DNA from 2 places in the Streptacidiphilus sp. EB129 genome. Region 1 is predicted to be linked to the other one. Evidence: riboswitches for the same ligand, from Rfam matches in the RefSeq annotation. Region 1 holds a riboswitch; the other holds the start of a gene.
The links. Region 1 has a riboswitch for S-adenosylmethionine ahead of ABH925_RS27645 (putative leader peptide). Riboswitches for the same ligand answer to the same signal wherever they lie in the genome.
Positions count from the first base shown of each region.

Region 1 (7,579 bases):
CCGCAGGCTCTCCGAGACCACCCAGTTCCTCCTGCACATGATGGCCAAGGACCCCCTGGGCCCGCACGGGCAGCTGATCCCGGCGATCCAGAAGGTCCGGCTCATCCACGCGGCGGTCCGCCAACTCCTCCTGCGCGGGGGCCACTGGGACGTGGCCCGGCACGGGGTCCCCATCTGCCAGGAGGACCTGCTCGGGGCCACCCTGATCTTCTCCGTCACCGTCCTCGACGGCATGGAGCGACTCGGAGTGCGCTGCACCGCACAGGAGGCCGAGGACTACTACTACACCTGGCGCGTGGTCGGCGTGATGCTCGGCCTGCGCCCGGAGGCCATCCCCGAAACCCTGGACCAGGCCAGGCAGACGTGGGCGCGGATGGCACCGCAACACCTCGGCCCCTCGCCCGAAGGCATCGCCCTGACCGGCTCCCTGCTGGACTTCTACCACCAGATCACCCCACCGGGAGCCCACGGCGCGATCCCGGCGCTGGCACGCGCCATGGTCGGCCCCCGCACCGCCGACTGGATGCAGGTACCACCCAGCCGCTGGGACAAGACCCTGGCCAAGGCCGCCCGGTGGGAGGAACGCGCCAACCGGGCCGAGGACCACCACGCCCTCGCCCGCACCGTCCTCGACCACGTCGGACAGATCATGCTGAACCGCGAGGTCCGCCGCGTCACCCACGGCCAGAGCACCGAGTTCGACATCCCCCAGGACCTCGACACCACCACCGACATTCCCACCCCTCGCGACAACACCAGCAGGACCGCACCAACACCCTGACCACCCCCGAAACCGCCAGAAACCCGCCAGCAGGCACCAGCCGATCGGGTCACCGCCGTGAAGCCGCTGCACCACCACGGGCTGCCACTCCGCCATGCGCAGGTCCAGGTCCACCGCGCCGATGCGCAGCGGCCGGCACCGGCCCGCCCGATGACACTCCTCGAAGATGCGGTTGCGCTTGCGGTCGTCGATCGACCAGCCCATCAGGCGCGTGGAGTGCAAGTCCAACACCGTTGCCAGACAATCGTGTTTCCGAGCAGGACAGGAGTAGTCTCGAATGTGCCGGGAGAACTTACCGGAATGCCGATCACGAGGAGGTACATATGCAGCTCAGTAGAAGCAGGAGCCCTGATTCTGCGACTCGTGATCACGCAATTCAGCCCAGCCTTACGGTTGGGAGCTAGCGGGGCCACGTAGGGGCCGGGCGCAGAGTGCAAATCCTGTTGCTCAGACGAGAGTTTATGCAGGGCGCAGGCCGTTTCCGCAGAGATGCGGGGGCGGCCTTTTTGTCGATCCATCAAGTAGGCAGCCGTAGTGAGTGCGCCTGCCGGCAATGTCGTCCGGGACAGGTCAGGCAACTTGACGGTACTCGCGGATCCACTCCACCCGGCCGAGCCCCGGTGGTCACCCCGCGTGCCCCTTGCCGCCCGGGACGCGCACCAGCTGCCACCCGTCCGGCGGAACGGGGACTCCGCTGACGGCGGTGACGACTCTCCAGGATCCTACGCACCGTCAGGAGTTGGTGAGTGGCAGACCGGGCGGGTTGACCTGCGAGGTGCTGACCGCCTCGTTGGACAGGTTCCAGGAGGCCAGCCACTTCGCGTACTGCCCGTTCTCGATCAGGTAGTTGACCGCGTCCGCGATCGGCTTGACCAGCCCGCTGTCCTTCTTCGTGGTCGCGGCGATCAGCCCCTGAAGCGTTGCGCCCGCCCCGGAGTAGGTGCCCGCGTTGCGGGTCGGGTTGGGGGTCCTGGCGTCCTGGGTGATCTGGTAGGCGATGCCGGGGTTGGGGCCGAAGTAGGCGTCGATCTTCCCGCCGGTCAGCGCCAGGTGGGTGCTGTTGTTGTCGGGGAAGTACTTGATGGTGAGCTGTTTGCCCGCCGCCTTCAGCTTGGTCTGCCACTCCAGGAGGATCTTCTCCTGGTTGGTCCCGGAGCTGACCGCGACGGTCCTGCCTGCCAGGTTCGTGTAGTCGCCGTCGAAGTTCCAGGTGCTGCTCTTCAGCACCTCGAAGGCCAGGTTGTCCTGGCGGTAGGAGGCGAAGTCGTACTTCTTCTTGCGCTCCTCGGTGTCGGTGATGTTGGCGAAGCCGACATCGGTCCTGCCGCTGTCGATGCCGACGAAGAGGTTCTCCCACGTCGAGTTCTGCACGACGGGCTTGAGCCCGAGGACGGCCGCGACCAGACGGCCGAAGTCGGGCTCGGATCCGGTGAGGGTCTGCTGGTCGCTGCCCACGTAGGCCAGCGGCGGGAAGCCGGCAGGCAGCGCCCCCACCCCGATGACCAGTTGTCCGCTCTTCGCGACCGACGCGGGCAGCTCGGCGTGCAGCGCGGCGACCTCGGAGACCTTGATGTCGGTCTGCGTGCCGGCACCGTTGGACAGCGCGGCCACGGTGACGGCACCGGATGCGGCGTTGTCGGCGGAAGTGGCGGCGGTGCTGGTAGAGGTGGCGCCTCCGCAGGCGGCGAGGCCCACGGTCAGCGTGGCGGCGGCGGTGCCTGCGGACAGGCTGAGGAGGACTCTGTTGCGGATGCTGGGCATGGCTTTTCCTTGCTCGTTCGACGGTTCGACGGTGCCCGGGTGTCGGGCCCTGCGGGTCAGAGCACCTTGCTCAGGAACTCTCTGGTGCGCGGGTGTTGCGGGTGGTCCAGCACCTGGTCGGGCGGGCCCTGTTCGAGGATCCGGCCGCCGTCCATGAAGACGACCTGGTCCGCGACCTCGCGGGCGAAGCCGATCTCGTGGGTGACGACGACGAGGGTGGTGCCGCTGGTCGCGAGGTCCTTGATGACGGCCAGCACCTCCCCGACGAGTTCCGGGTCGAGCGCGGAGGTCGGCTCGTCGAAGAGGATGACACCCGGGCCCAGTGCCAGGGCGCGGGCGATCGCCACCCGCTGCTGCTGTCCGCCGGACAACTGTCGCGGATAGGCGCCGGTCTTCTCGGCCAGCCCCACCCGGCCGAGCAGGGTGCGCGCCACCTGCTGCGCCTCCGGCTTGCGCAGCAGGCCGGTGGCCACGGGAGCGGCGGCCACGTTGTCCAGCACGGTCAGGTGCGGGAAGAGGTTGAAGTTCTGGAAGACGAAACCGATCCGGCTGCGCTGAACCAGGATCTGGCGTTCGCTCAGTTCCTTCAGCCGCCCACGGTGTCGGCGGACACCGATCAGTTCGCCGTTGAGACTGACCTGGCCGATCTCGGGCTTCTCCAGGTGGTTGATCACGCGGAGCAGCGTGGACTTGCCGGAGCCGGACGGACCGACGACGACCGTGACTTCACCCGCGGGCACCGTCAGGTCGATCCCGTCGAGGACCCGGTGGGCTCCGTACCACTTGTGCACGTCGCGGACCTCGACCGCGGCCGGCCGGACGTCTGTCCGCGTGGGAGTCGCCGGCTCCGACAGGGCCGTCTTCACAGTGCTCATAGCGCCGTCTCCCTCTGGACACGCGCCCGCAGGGCGGACAGGCCGCTGCGCAACCGCTGCAGCGGGGTCGGTGGAAGGGTCCGCAGCGCGCCGCGTGAGTAGTGGCGCTCCACGTAGAACTGGACGACGGAGATCACGCTGGTGAGGATCACGTACCAGACGGTGGCGACCAGCAGCAGCGGCACGATGTCGCCGGGATAGGTGCTGCCCATGCTCTGGACGGATCCGAACAGGTCCAGCAGTGAGACGTAGAAGACCAGTGAGGTGCTCTTCACCAGGCCGATCAGCTGGTTGACGTAGGAGGGAACGATGGCCCGCAGCGCCTGCGGGAAGACGATCCGGGCGAACTGGTAGTGCCTGGGCAGTCCGAGGGCGGCGGACGCCTCGTGCTGGCCCTGGTCGACGGAGAGGATGCCGGCCCGGACCACCTCGGCGGCGTAGGCGGCCTCGTTGAGACTCAGTCCCACGACCGCGACCACGATGTCGGTGGCCAGCTTCGACTCGTCGACGTGCAGGAACGCGGGCCCGAACGGCACACCGACACTCACCGTGCGGTACAGCGCGCTGAAGTTGTAGAGGAAGAGCAGGACCACGATCAGTGGCACCGACCGGAACAGCCAGATGTAGATCCAACTGGTCACGCGTAGCACGGGGCTGCGGGAGAGCCGGGCGAGCGCCAGCAGCACGCCGCCCACCAGCCCGAGCACGGCGCTGTAGGCCGTCACTTCCAGGGTGACGACCAGGCCGTGGGTGATCACCGGGCGCACGAACCAGTACTGGAAGCGGTCCCACTGGTAGAAGGGATTGGTGGCCAGTCCGTGCGTGATCTGGGCGACCAGGACCAGGGCGAGTGCGCTGGTGATCCAGCGCCCCGGGCGTCGGAGCGGGATCACCCGCTGTGCCGACAGCGGACGGTCGGCCCGCCCGGGGTCAACCGGCACAGCGGTGAGGGGCTGCGGGGACGGCTCCGCCCTGGGCGGATCCGTGGTACCTGACGGCACGGCAGGAACGAGAGACTCATTCATACATGGACTCCGGCGAAGGTGCACTGCGTTCGCGCCAAGGGGGTTGTCGCACAGTGCGGTGAACACACCCGGGGCGTGTCGGAGCACGCCGCGTCGCGGGTGGAAGGGGGAGGTGGCACGCCGCAGGAGGCGTGCGTACTGCAGGAAGCTGTCAGCCCTGACAGCGACAGCGGGCGCTGCCGGAGGCCCTACACAGGGCGCTGCTGACACGGAGAAGGTCGATGTGGCGGCTCAGGTACGCGGCCGCACGACCGTGGCGCCGCCATGCGGCCATCCCCGGACCTGCGTACATCGCCGTCACCATCGCCATTCCGCCCACCGGGCCTCGCGCTTACCGATCGTCATTCGGTCCGGTCGTCACCTGGAGCACCCCACCGCGTCGGAGGGTTGCCGGTCAGCAAGCCAGGGCTTCGTCGCTGACGCTCATGACCGTTCTGATCCACGAACGTAGGTGCGCTCCGCAAGGAGTGTCAACACCCGACCAGGAGTTGAGACCAGGTGGCAGGCGCGCCGCAGGCCTTCAGGCTGGGAACGCCTTCGGCATGACCGGCGTTCGACCGTACAGGATTGTGGTCGACACCGGTGCCGGGTTACGGTGCAGCCAGGTCATGAGTGTCAGCGACAAGCCCTGGCTTGCTGACCGGCAACCCTCCCACGCGGTGGGGTGCTCCAGGTGACGACCCGGCGGAGCCGAAAACGGTGCCGCAAGCGCGAGTTCGAACCGATGCGAGCCGATCGGGACAGGAGGTGACGACAGTGCGGGGAGCCCCTCAGCGGTCCGCGGTCGTCACTGTCAAGGCCCAGTGCCGGGTCGCCACCAGGTCGTCGCGGCGCCACATCGATCTGCAGCGCGTCACCACCGCGCTGTGTCCGGCGTAACGACGCACGCCCTCGCGCGGCGCGCCTCCACGCCGCTCGCAGCCGTCTGACCCGCGCAGCCGCACCCGCTCGTCCTGCCCAGCCCGCCTTCGGCGTCGGCTGCCGCGTTCGAGGCGCCGCGTCCCGCGCCCTTTCAGCAGTGAAGCACTCCGCACAGGAAGCGGTCCCCCATGCCTGAACCTCACTCAGCCCTGCACCTGTCCGTCGCCCTCGACGGATCCGGCTGGCATCCAGCGGCCTGGCGCGAGCACGACGCCCGGCCCGAGGCCCTGTTCACCGCCCGGTACTGGGCCGACCTGGTCGCCGAGGCCGAGCGCGGCCTGTTGGACCTGGTCACCGTCGAGGACTCGCTGAGCCTGCAGTCCGCCCATCCCACCGAACCAGACGAGCGGACCGACCAGGTGCGGGGCCGACTGGACGCGGTGCTGATCGCCGCCCGCATCGCGCCGCTGACCCGGAACATCGGGCTGATCCCGACCGCGGTCGTCACGCACACCGAGCCGTTCCACCTCTCCAAGGCGATCGCCACCCTCGACTTCGTGAGCAACGGCCGCGCCGGGATCCGCGTGAAGGTGTCCGGACGCGCTGACGAGACCGCACACTTCGGGCGGCGCCCGCTGCCGCAACTGCGGCTCGGGGAGCTCGACTCACCGGCAGGACGGGAACTGCTTCGGGATCTCCTCGCCGAGGCCGAGGACTACGTCGAGGTCCTGCGCCGGCTGTGGGACAGCTGGGAGGACGACGCCGAGATCCGCGACATCGCCACCGGCCGGTTCATCGACCGCGGCAAGCTGCACTACATCGACTTCGAGGGCAGCAGGTTCAGCGTGCGTGGGCCGTCCATCACGCCGCGACCGCCGCAGGGCCGGCCCGTCGTCGCCGCGCTGGCACACCGGGGCGAGCCCTACCGCCTGGTCGGCCGCTCGGCCGACCTCGGCTTCGTCACCCCGCGCGACACCGGGGAAGCCCGCTCGATCGTCGCCGAGATCCGCGACGCACAGGCGGCAGCAGGCCGCACCGAGGAGACCGTGCACATCTTCGGCGACCTGGTGGTCTTCCTCGACGGCGACCCCGGCGCCGCCGCCGACCGCAGGGCCCGCCTGGACCAGCGCGCCGGCGGCCCGTACACCAGCGACGCCCACGTCTTCACCGGGACGCCCGCGGAACTCGCCGACCTGCTCCAGGAGTGGCAGCAGGCCGGGCTCGCCGGCTTCCGGCTGCGGCCCGGCACCATCCCCCACGACCTGGAGCAGATCACCCGCCGCCTGGTGCCCGAACTCCAGCGCCGCAGCGTCTTCCGCACCGCCTATGAGGCGACCACCCTGCGCGGACTGCTCGGCCTGCCGCGTCCCGCCAACCGCTACGCCACCAGCGCCGCCGGCGCCCTCGCCTGAGCCGGAAGGACCGCACCAGCCGTGAGCAAACCCGTCAAGCAGATCCACCTCGCCGCGCACTTCCCCGGCGTCAACAACACCACCGTCTGGAGCGACCCGGCCGCCGGCAGCCAGATCGATTTCAGCTCCTTCGTCCACCTCGCCCGGACGGCGGAACGCGCCAAGTTCGACTTCCTGTTCCTCGCCGAGGGGCTCCGGCTGCGCGAGCAGAACGGGGAGATCTACGACCTGGATGTCGTGGGCCGGCCCGACACCTTCACCGTCCTGGCCGCGCTCGCCGCCGTCACCGACAGGCTCGGCCTGGCCGGCACCATCAACTCCACGTTCAACGAACCCTACGAAGTAGCCCGGCAGTTCGCCTCCCTGGACCACCTGTCGGCCGGACGTGCGGCCTGGAACGTGGTCACCTCCTGGGACGAGTTCACCGGCGAGAACTTCCGACGCGGCGGGTTCCTGGCACAGGAGGACCGCTACGAGCGCGCCAGGCAGTTCCTGACGGCGACCTGGGAGCTGTTCGACTCCTGGCGGGGCGACGAGATCGTGGCGGACAAGGAGTCCGGGGTTTTCCTCAGTACGCCGACGCCCGGCCGGTTCGACCACCACGTCAGCCAGTTCGACATCGCCGGACAGTTCAACGTGCCGCGCAGCCCGCAGGGCCGCCCGGTGATCTTCCAGGCGGGCGACTCCGAGGAGGGCCGCGAGTTCGCCGCCTCGGCCGCCGACGCCATCTTCACCCGGCACGGCACCCTGGAGGCGGGCCGGGCCTTCTACGCCGACGTCAAGCGACGGCTGTCCCGCTACGGCCGCTCCCAGGACGAGCTGAAGATCCTGCCCGGGGTCACCTTCGTCCTGGCCGACACCGCC
Region 1 is NZ_JBGCCS010000028.1:10,926-18,504, forward strand. Features, by position in the region: gene ABH925_RS27625 (oxygenase MpaB family protein) at 1-781, shown strand, start outside; gene ABH925_RS27630 (ABC transporter substrate-binding protein) at 1,514-2,542, opposite strand; gene ABH925_RS27635 (amino acid ABC transporter ATP-binding protein) at 2,599-3,417, opposite strand; gene ABH925_RS27640 (amino acid ABC transporter permease) at 3,414-4,442, opposite strand; SAM riboswitch class IV at 4,765-4,873, opposite strand; SAM riboswitch class IV at 5,047-5,159, shown strand; gene ABH925_RS27645 (putative leader peptide) at 5,199-5,321, shown strand; gene ABH925_RS27650 (LLM class flavin-dependent oxidoreductase) at 5,492-6,715, shown strand; gene ABH925_RS27655 (NtaA/DmoA family FMN-dependent monooxygenase) at 6,737-7,579, shown strand, end outside.

Region 2 (7,579 bases), on a different contig from region 1:
GAGGACGTGGTGCGTCTGCTGCTCGTAGAGGCTGATCGGGCAGCCGACGTGGGTGCAGATCTTGGAGAAGGCGAGGACGCCCTCGTACCCCCAGGCTGCGGAACTCTTGTCCTTGATGTCGTCCGGCTGCATCCGGACCACCATCACGGCCGCCTTGGCGATGACTTCCTGGAAGTCGGGGTCGCTCTCCTCCAGGCCTTCCGGCTTGACGAAGGTCAGCGAGCCCACCGTGATGTCGGCCGGCTTCAGCGGCTCGTTGGTGTTCATGTTGACCAGGCGCTTGCCCGCGGCCCAGTCGGTGTGGTCGAGCTTCTGCTCCGGCAGCGGGCCGAGGTCGCGGAAGAGCACGACCGCGGAGAGCGGGACCATGGCCATGGCGCCGATCATCGTGTTGCGGATCAGCTTGCGGCGGCCGAAGCCGCTCTCCTTGGCCCCGGTGCGGAAGTCGGCGAAGACCTGCTCGCGCACCTCCGGGGTGGACTCGATCGGGTGCCGCTCGGCGATGTGCTCCTCGTCCGACATCAGCGTGCGGGCCCAGTGGACCGCGCCGGCGCCGATGGCGAACAGCGAGATGCCCAGGGTCAGCCCCAACGCGAAGTTGAGCTTGCTGACGTGGCCGATCGGGAAGATGTAGACGACGTCGGTCGTCTTGAAGATCACGTAGGACGCGATGAAGCCGACCGTCGCCAGCATCGACAGCACGAACCAGAGCGCCACCTGGCGCTCGGCCCGGGCGGCAGCCCGCTCGTCGATGTCGGTACGACGGTGCTCGTGGGGCGGCAGCCCCGGATCGGCGAAGGCGTCGCCCGCGTGGGCGACCGCTCCGCCGTGGGCCCCGTGGGCCTCCGGCAGGTGTTCTTCAGACATGTTGTCCTGGCTCGTCATGACTTCTTGGCCTTGGGGGTGCGGGCGGCGATCCAGATCGCGATACCGATCAGGGCGCCCAGCGCGAAGATCCAGCCGAAGAGACCCTCGGTCACCGGACCGAGAGCACCCAGGGTGAGACCGCCGTAGTTCGGGTTCTTCGCTCCGTCATTCGTGTGCGTGACGTAGGCGATGATGTCCTGCTTGTTCTGCTGGGACATGATGGAGTCCGGGAAGGACGGCATGTTCTGCGGGCCGGTGAGCATGGCCTCGTAGATGTGCTTGGCGCTGGCGCCGTCCAGCGAGGGCGCGAACTTGCCCTCGGACAGGGCGCCACCGGAACCCGCGAAGTTGTGGCACTGCGCGCAGTTGGTACGGAACAGCTCTCCGCCTCGGGCCACGTCCCCGGCCGCGTACTGGTCGGCCGTCGGGATGGCCGGGCCGGCACCGAGGGTCGCCACGTACGCCGCGAGCTGGTCGATCTGGTCCTGGGTGTAGATGACCTTCTTGGACGGGACCTGGGCGCCGGGCTGCTGCGCCGGCATCCGGCCGGTACCGACCTGGAAGTCCACGGCGGCACTGCCGACGCCGACCAGGGACGGGCCGTCCTTGGTGCCTTCACCGGACAGACCGTGGCAGCTGGAGCAGCCGACGGCGTACAGCTTCTTGCCCTGCTCGATCGCGAGGGACGACTGGCCGGCATCGGCCTGTGCACTGCCCGTCGGCGCGAACGCCGCGTACAGCCCTCCGGTGATCGCCAGCGCAAAGAGTAGGACGACGAGCGCTGCCAGCGGGTGGCGCCGTCGTGCGGAGAGCTTTTTCACGGATTAACCCCGGTGTGAGGATCTGGAGCGTCGGGAGTCTGGTTGACCGTCAGGTCGGCCTGCGGGACCGCCCGGCGGTGCGCCGAGAGGACGGTCCGACCCTGCCTACTTGATCAGATAGATGGTCGCGAAGAGGCCGATCCAGACCACGTCGACGAAGTGCCAGTAGTACGACACCACGATCGCCGCGGTGGCCTGCTCGTGCGTGAACCGCTTGGCGGCGTACGTACGGCCGAGGACCAGGAGGAAGGCGATCAGACCACCCGTCACATGCATCCCGTGGAAGCCGGTGGTCAGGTAGAAGACCGACCCGTACGGGGACGAGGAGAGGGAGAGGCCTGCGTCCTTGACCAGCGAGGTGTACTCGTAGATCTGACCGCCGATGAACATCGCACCCATGACAAAGGTGATCATGAACCAGGTCCGGAGCTTCTTCACGTCGCCGCGCTCTGCGGCGAAGACACCCATCTGGCAGGTGAAGGAAGAGAGCACCAGGATCGTGGTGTTCACGGACGAGAAAGGGACGTTGAGCGCATCGTTGTGCGCGTGCCAGTACGCCGTTCCGGTAACCGAACGGAGTGTGAAGTACATCGCGAAGAGGGCCGCGAAGAACATCAGCTCGGAAGCCAGCCAGACGATGGTTCCGACGCTGGTGAGGTTCGGCCGGCTGACCGATCCGTGTGCGTGCCCGGTTTCTACTGCAGTTGCTGTCGCCACGACCGACATTATGTCGGTCGCTTATTCCGTCTTCACTCCGGGGGGTGTTCCTCGGTGTGTCCGGCTTGTGACGTACCCTCCGGCCGCCCGCCGGTGGCCTGACGACCAGGCAGGTAGTCCGAACGGCGGGGTCCGGTGCCCCGGGGGACGGTGCGCGACGGGCCGTGGGGTCGCCCGAAATGGTGAATCTGGAACCGCCGGACGGCTGCCGGGGGGCGTCGCACGCCGCCCCGGGACCCCGAGACGGCCCGTACTGCGTGCTGTCCTGGGATCTCCGGCCGGAGTAGCATCCGCGCAGACGCCGAAAGTGGTCCCGATCACACCCCAGGGGGATAGCGGACGATGGCACTCAACGTACTTGTCTACAGCGACGACCGGAACACGCGCGAGCAGGTCCGGCTGGCGCTCGGGCGCCGGCCCGCCGAGGACCTGGCCGAGCTCCAGTACCTGGAGTGCGCGACCGCCCCGGCCGTGATCAAGGCCCTCGACGCTCATGCCAAGGGCGCCAAGCGGCTGGACCTGCTGGTCCTCGACGGCGAGGCGACCCCGGTCGGCGGGATGGGCCTGTGCCGCCAGCTCAAGGACGAGATCTACGGCTGCCCCCCGGTGCTGGTGCTGATCGGCCGCCCGCAGGACTCCTGGCTCGCCGCCTGGAGCCGCGCCGACGCCGCCATCGCCGCCCCGGTCGACCCCGCCGCGCTGGCCGAGACCGCCACGGCGCTGCTGCGCACCGGAAAGCAGCATCTCGTGGGCTGAGATCTTGCCCATGGGCGGCGCCCCCGGTCGCTAGGCTGGCCTCTCCTTCAGTGAATACTCCACGGAGAGGCTACGGCCATGGCTGCAGCGTCGATCAAAGACGTGAACCCTGCGAACGGTGGCGGCGACCCCGTGCAGGCGCGGTCCTGGCCGGACGTCCTCACGGCGCTGATCTCGGGTACCGACCTGACGGCGGCGGACACCGCCTGGGCGATGGACCGGATCATGACCGGGGAGGCGAGCACCGCCCAGGTGGCCGCCTTCATGGTGGCGATGCGGGCCAAGGGCGAGACGGTCGAGGAGATCACCGGCCTGGTCCAGTCGATGTACGCGCACGCCACGGTGATCGAGGTGCCGGAACGGGCCGTGGACATCGTCGGCACCGGCGGCGACCGGGCCAAGACCGTCAACATCTCCACCATGTCGGCCGTGGTCGCGGCCGGCGCCGGGGCGCTGGTGGTCAAGCACGGCAACCGGGCCGCCTCCTCCGCGAGCGGGGCCACCGACGTGCTGGAGAAGCTCGGCGTCAACCTGAAGCTGACCCCGCAGCGGGTCGCCGAGGTGGCCGTCGAGGCGGGCATCTCCTACTGCCCGGCCCCGGTGTTCCACCCGGCGATGCGGCACGCCGGCCCGGCGCGGAGCGATCTGGGCATCCCGACCTTCTTCAACCTGCTCGGCCCGCTGACCAACCCGGCCCGGGTCGGCGCCAACGCGGTGGGCTGCTTCGACCGCCGGATGGCCGGGCTGATCGCCGGCGTGCTGGCCCGGCGCGGCGCGTCCGCCCTGGTCTTCCGGGGCGACGACGGGCTGGACGAGCTCACCATCACCGGCACCTCCACGGTCTGGCAGGTCCGGGACGGCCAGGTGCGCCAGAGCAGCTTCGACCCGCGCGAGGTCGGCATCACCTGCGTCGGCATCGAGGCCCTGCGCGGGGCGGACTCCAGCTACAACGCGGCGGTGGCCCGACGGGTGTTCGCCGGCGAGACCGGCCCGGTCCGGGACGCGGTGCTGCTCAACTCGGCGTCGGCGCTGGTCGCCCTGGACCAGACGGACGAGCCGCTGGTGGAGCAGATCGCTGCGGCGATGAAGCGCACCGCGGAGTCCATCGACTCCGGCGCGGCCGAGGCGACGCTGGCCCGCTGGGCCGAGGCCACACACCGGTAGGCGGATCACGCCGTCAGGTCCACGGGACGTCGCGGTACCGCGACGTCCCGTGCTCCGGCGTCCTGTGCTCTGCTGTCCCGTGCTCCGGCGTCTCGCATGGCGGACCTGTGCTCGCCCACGGGCTGGACCTCTGGCATAGTTCTCACCAGGTCACGAGTGACAGCGTTCAGGCCCCGGCTTGCTGTCCGGCAACCCTCCTTCCGTGGCGGGGTGCTTCCGGGTGACGACCAGGCCCTGCGGCGAACCCGTCGCACGGCAAGCGCGGATCCCCCCGTAGAGAGCAGCACCGCAGTGGCAGCGCCACCGGTGCACTCCCAGGGATCCACTGGATGTCCTGGAGGGGTTGTGTCTGCCTACCCGAACGCTCTGTCTGTCTGTGAGCCGCTCGCCGTGCTCGGCCGTGACGTCGAGGTTCCCCTGGTCGGCGGCGAGAAGGTCGGCTACGCCGCGCTGGACTACGCCGCCAGCGCCCCGGCGCTGCAGCGGGTCTGGGACGACGTCGCCGCCTACGCGCCGTACTACGGCAGCGTGCACCGCGGCGCCGGCTACCTGTCGCAGCTGTCCACCGACCTGTTCGAGCAGAGCCGGGCGACCGTCGCCGACTTCCTCGACCTGCGCGAGGACGACCAGCTGGTCTTCACCCGGGCCACCACCGACTCGCTGAACCTGCTGGCCGGCGCGCTGCCGGCCGGCACCGAGGTCTTCGCCTTCGAGACCGAGCACCACGCCTCGCTGCTGCCCTGGCGCAAGCCGGGCCTGACCGTCGGCTACCTGCGCGCCCCGCGCTCGCCCGGGCAGGCCGTGGCCGCGCTGGACGAGGCGCTGGCGGGGAGTGCGGCGCGGACCAAGCTGGTGTGCGTGACCGGAGCGTCCAACGTCACCGGGGAGATCTGGCCGGTCCGCGAGCTGGCCGAGGTGGCCCACCGGCACGGCGCGCGGATCGTCCTGGACGCCGCGCAGCTGGCCCCGCACCACCCGGTCTCGGTGCGCGAACTCGACGTCGACTGGGTCGCCTTCTCCGGGCACAAGCTCTACGCCCCGTTCGGTGCGGGCGTGCTGGCCGGGCGCGCCGACTGGCTGGACGCGGCCGAGCCCTACCTGGCCGGCGGCGGCGCCAGCCGTACCGTCGCCAGGGAGGCGGACGGTTCGGTCGCCGTGGAGTGGCACCGGGGCCCGTCCCGGCACGAGGCCGGATCGCCGAACGTGATCGGCGCCTACGCCGTCGCCTCGGCCTGTCGCGCGCTGACCGAGGCGGGCTTCGACCGGCTGGTGGCGCGCGAGCAGCAGCTGATCGCCCGGCTCCGGGCCGGGCTCGCCGAGGTCCCCGAGGTGCGGGTGCTGACGCTGTTCGGCGAGGAGCACCCCCGGGTGGGCGTGATCTCCTTCGTGGTGCAGGGCTGGAACAGCTCGCACTTCTCCGCGGCGCTGTCGGCCGAGTACGGCATCGGCGTGCGCGACGGACTGTTCTGCGCGCACCCGCTGGTGCGCACGCTGCTGGGCGGGGAGGAGGCCGCGCCGTCCGAGTGCGGGGCGCCGGAGGCGTCGCTGCCGGGGGAGCAGAGCCTGAACGCGATCCGGGTCAGCTTCGGCGCCGGCACGCCGGACGAGCACGTGGACCGCTTTGTCGCGGCGGTCCGGGAGCTGGTCAGCGACGGCGCGCGGTGGGCGTACCGAACCGAGGGCGGCCGCTGCGTCCCGGACACCCGGCGCTGACCGCTCCGGCCTGCTGCGGCGCGGCCTCCTCGTGGGGCTACTCGTCGAGGCCGAGGGCGAAGGCGGCGTCGAGGTCGTGCTTGGAGTAGCTGCGGAAGGCCACGTGGGTCTCCGTCTGCTGGACTCCGGGAACCTTGTTGACCTGGCCGGGGATCACGTCGGCCAGGTCGTCGTGGGCACGCACCCGGACCAGGGCGACCAGGTCGTAGGTGCCGGTCACGGAGTAGACCTCGGTGACGCCGTCGATGGCCGCGATCGTCTCGGCGATCTCGGGGATCTGGTCGACACTGGTCTTGATGAGCACGATCGCGGTGATCACGGGGGGTCTCCTGGGAGCGCGGCGGGGATACTGCGGTCAGCGTATCCGCGCCGTCGGCAGTAGAGCAGCCAGGCGAAGAGGAAGCCGCCGACGAACCCGATGAGATGGGCCACGTAGGCCACCCCCGGCACCGCCGCCGAGACCGCGTCCACCGACATCCACTGGATCGCGAACCACATCCCCAGCGCCAGCCAGGCCGGGAACCGCAGCGGCAGGAACAGCAGCAGCGGGATCAGGCTGGTCACCCTGGCCTTCGGGTACAGCCGCAGATACGCGCCGAGCAGCCCGGCGATGGCCCCGGACGCGCCCACCAGGGTCTGCGTGGCACCGTCGCCGTGCGACTGCACCAGCGCGTAGCCGTAGGTGGCGAGGTAGCCCAGGGCGATGTAGCTGAGCAGGAACGGCAGCCGGCCCGTCCGCTCCTCGACCATGGCGCCGAAGACGTACAGGAACAGCATGTTGCCCAGCAGGTGCAGCCAACCGCCGTGCACGAACATCGCGGTGAGCACCGACAGCGCCGGGACCTTCGGGAACGGGCGGGGGACCGGGCAGCCGTGGGCGGCGGCCTGCCGCAGCGGGTGGTTGTCCAGCAGCTCACTGGGGATGACGGCCCAGTGCTGGTAGTACGTCAGTTCCGCACAGGCCCGGGCGTTGCCGCTGCCGTAGAGGGGGTCGAGTCCGGAGACCGGGCCGACCAGGAACACCAGGACGCACACCGCGATCAGCGTCCAGGTCATCAGAGGGAGGTACGGACTGGGGCGTTCTTCGCGTACCGGGATCTCCATGTACCCAGCATTCCTTGGATGGACATATCTGACACTGCTGGGCTGGGACAGCCGGGGGACGGTGTGAGCGGACCCGGCCGAGGCCCTAGGGTTTCCCGCGTAGGCGTTTCGACGAGAACGCGCTGCTCCGGAGGAGTCGCGCCGAACCGAGAGGACCACCCATGACCGTCCCCCTGCCCACCGAGGGGACCCGGTGGCGCTGCACGCTGTGCGGCAACCTGACGCGATTCGACGTGACCCGTTCCTCCCGTGTGGTGGAGTTCGTCCACCTGGATCTGGCGGGGGAGCCACGGGTGGAGGAACGTGAGGTCCTCAGCGAGGCGGTCGAGTCGGTCCGCTGCCGCTGGTGCAACGCGGTGGACCAGGTCGAGCTGGTGGACCGGCCCGGCGCGGAGGCGGAGGCGGCGGCCCAGGCGGCACGCACCGAGGGTTGACGG
Region 2 is NZ_JBGCCS010000021.1:76,842-84,420, forward strand. Features, by position in the region: gene ABH925_RS24285 (Rieske 2Fe-2S domain-containing protein) at 1-885, opposite strand, end outside; gene ABH925_RS24290 (c-type cytochrome) at 882-1,688, opposite strand; gene ABH925_RS24295 (heme-copper oxidase subunit III) at 1,794-2,414, opposite strand; gene ABH925_RS24300 (hypothetical protein) at 2,748-3,161, shown strand; gene trpD (anthranilate phosphoribosyltransferase) at 3,240-4,325, shown strand; SAM riboswitch class IV at 4,474-4,593, shown strand; gene ABH925_RS24310 (aminotransferase class V-fold PLP-dependent enzyme) at 4,671-6,038, shown strand; gene ABH925_RS24315 (Lrp/AsnC family transcriptional regulator) at 6,076-6,357, opposite strand; gene ABH925_RS24320 (rhomboid family intramembrane serine protease) at 6,354-7,142, opposite strand; gene ABH925_RS24325 (hypothetical protein) at 7,304-7,576, shown strand.
Region 2: it holds a riboswitch for S-adenosylmethionine, as region 1 does, so the genes downstream of both, ABH925_RS24310 (aminotransferase class V-fold PLP-dependent enzyme) here and ABH925_RS27645 (putative leader peptide) in region 1, are expected to answer to the same signal.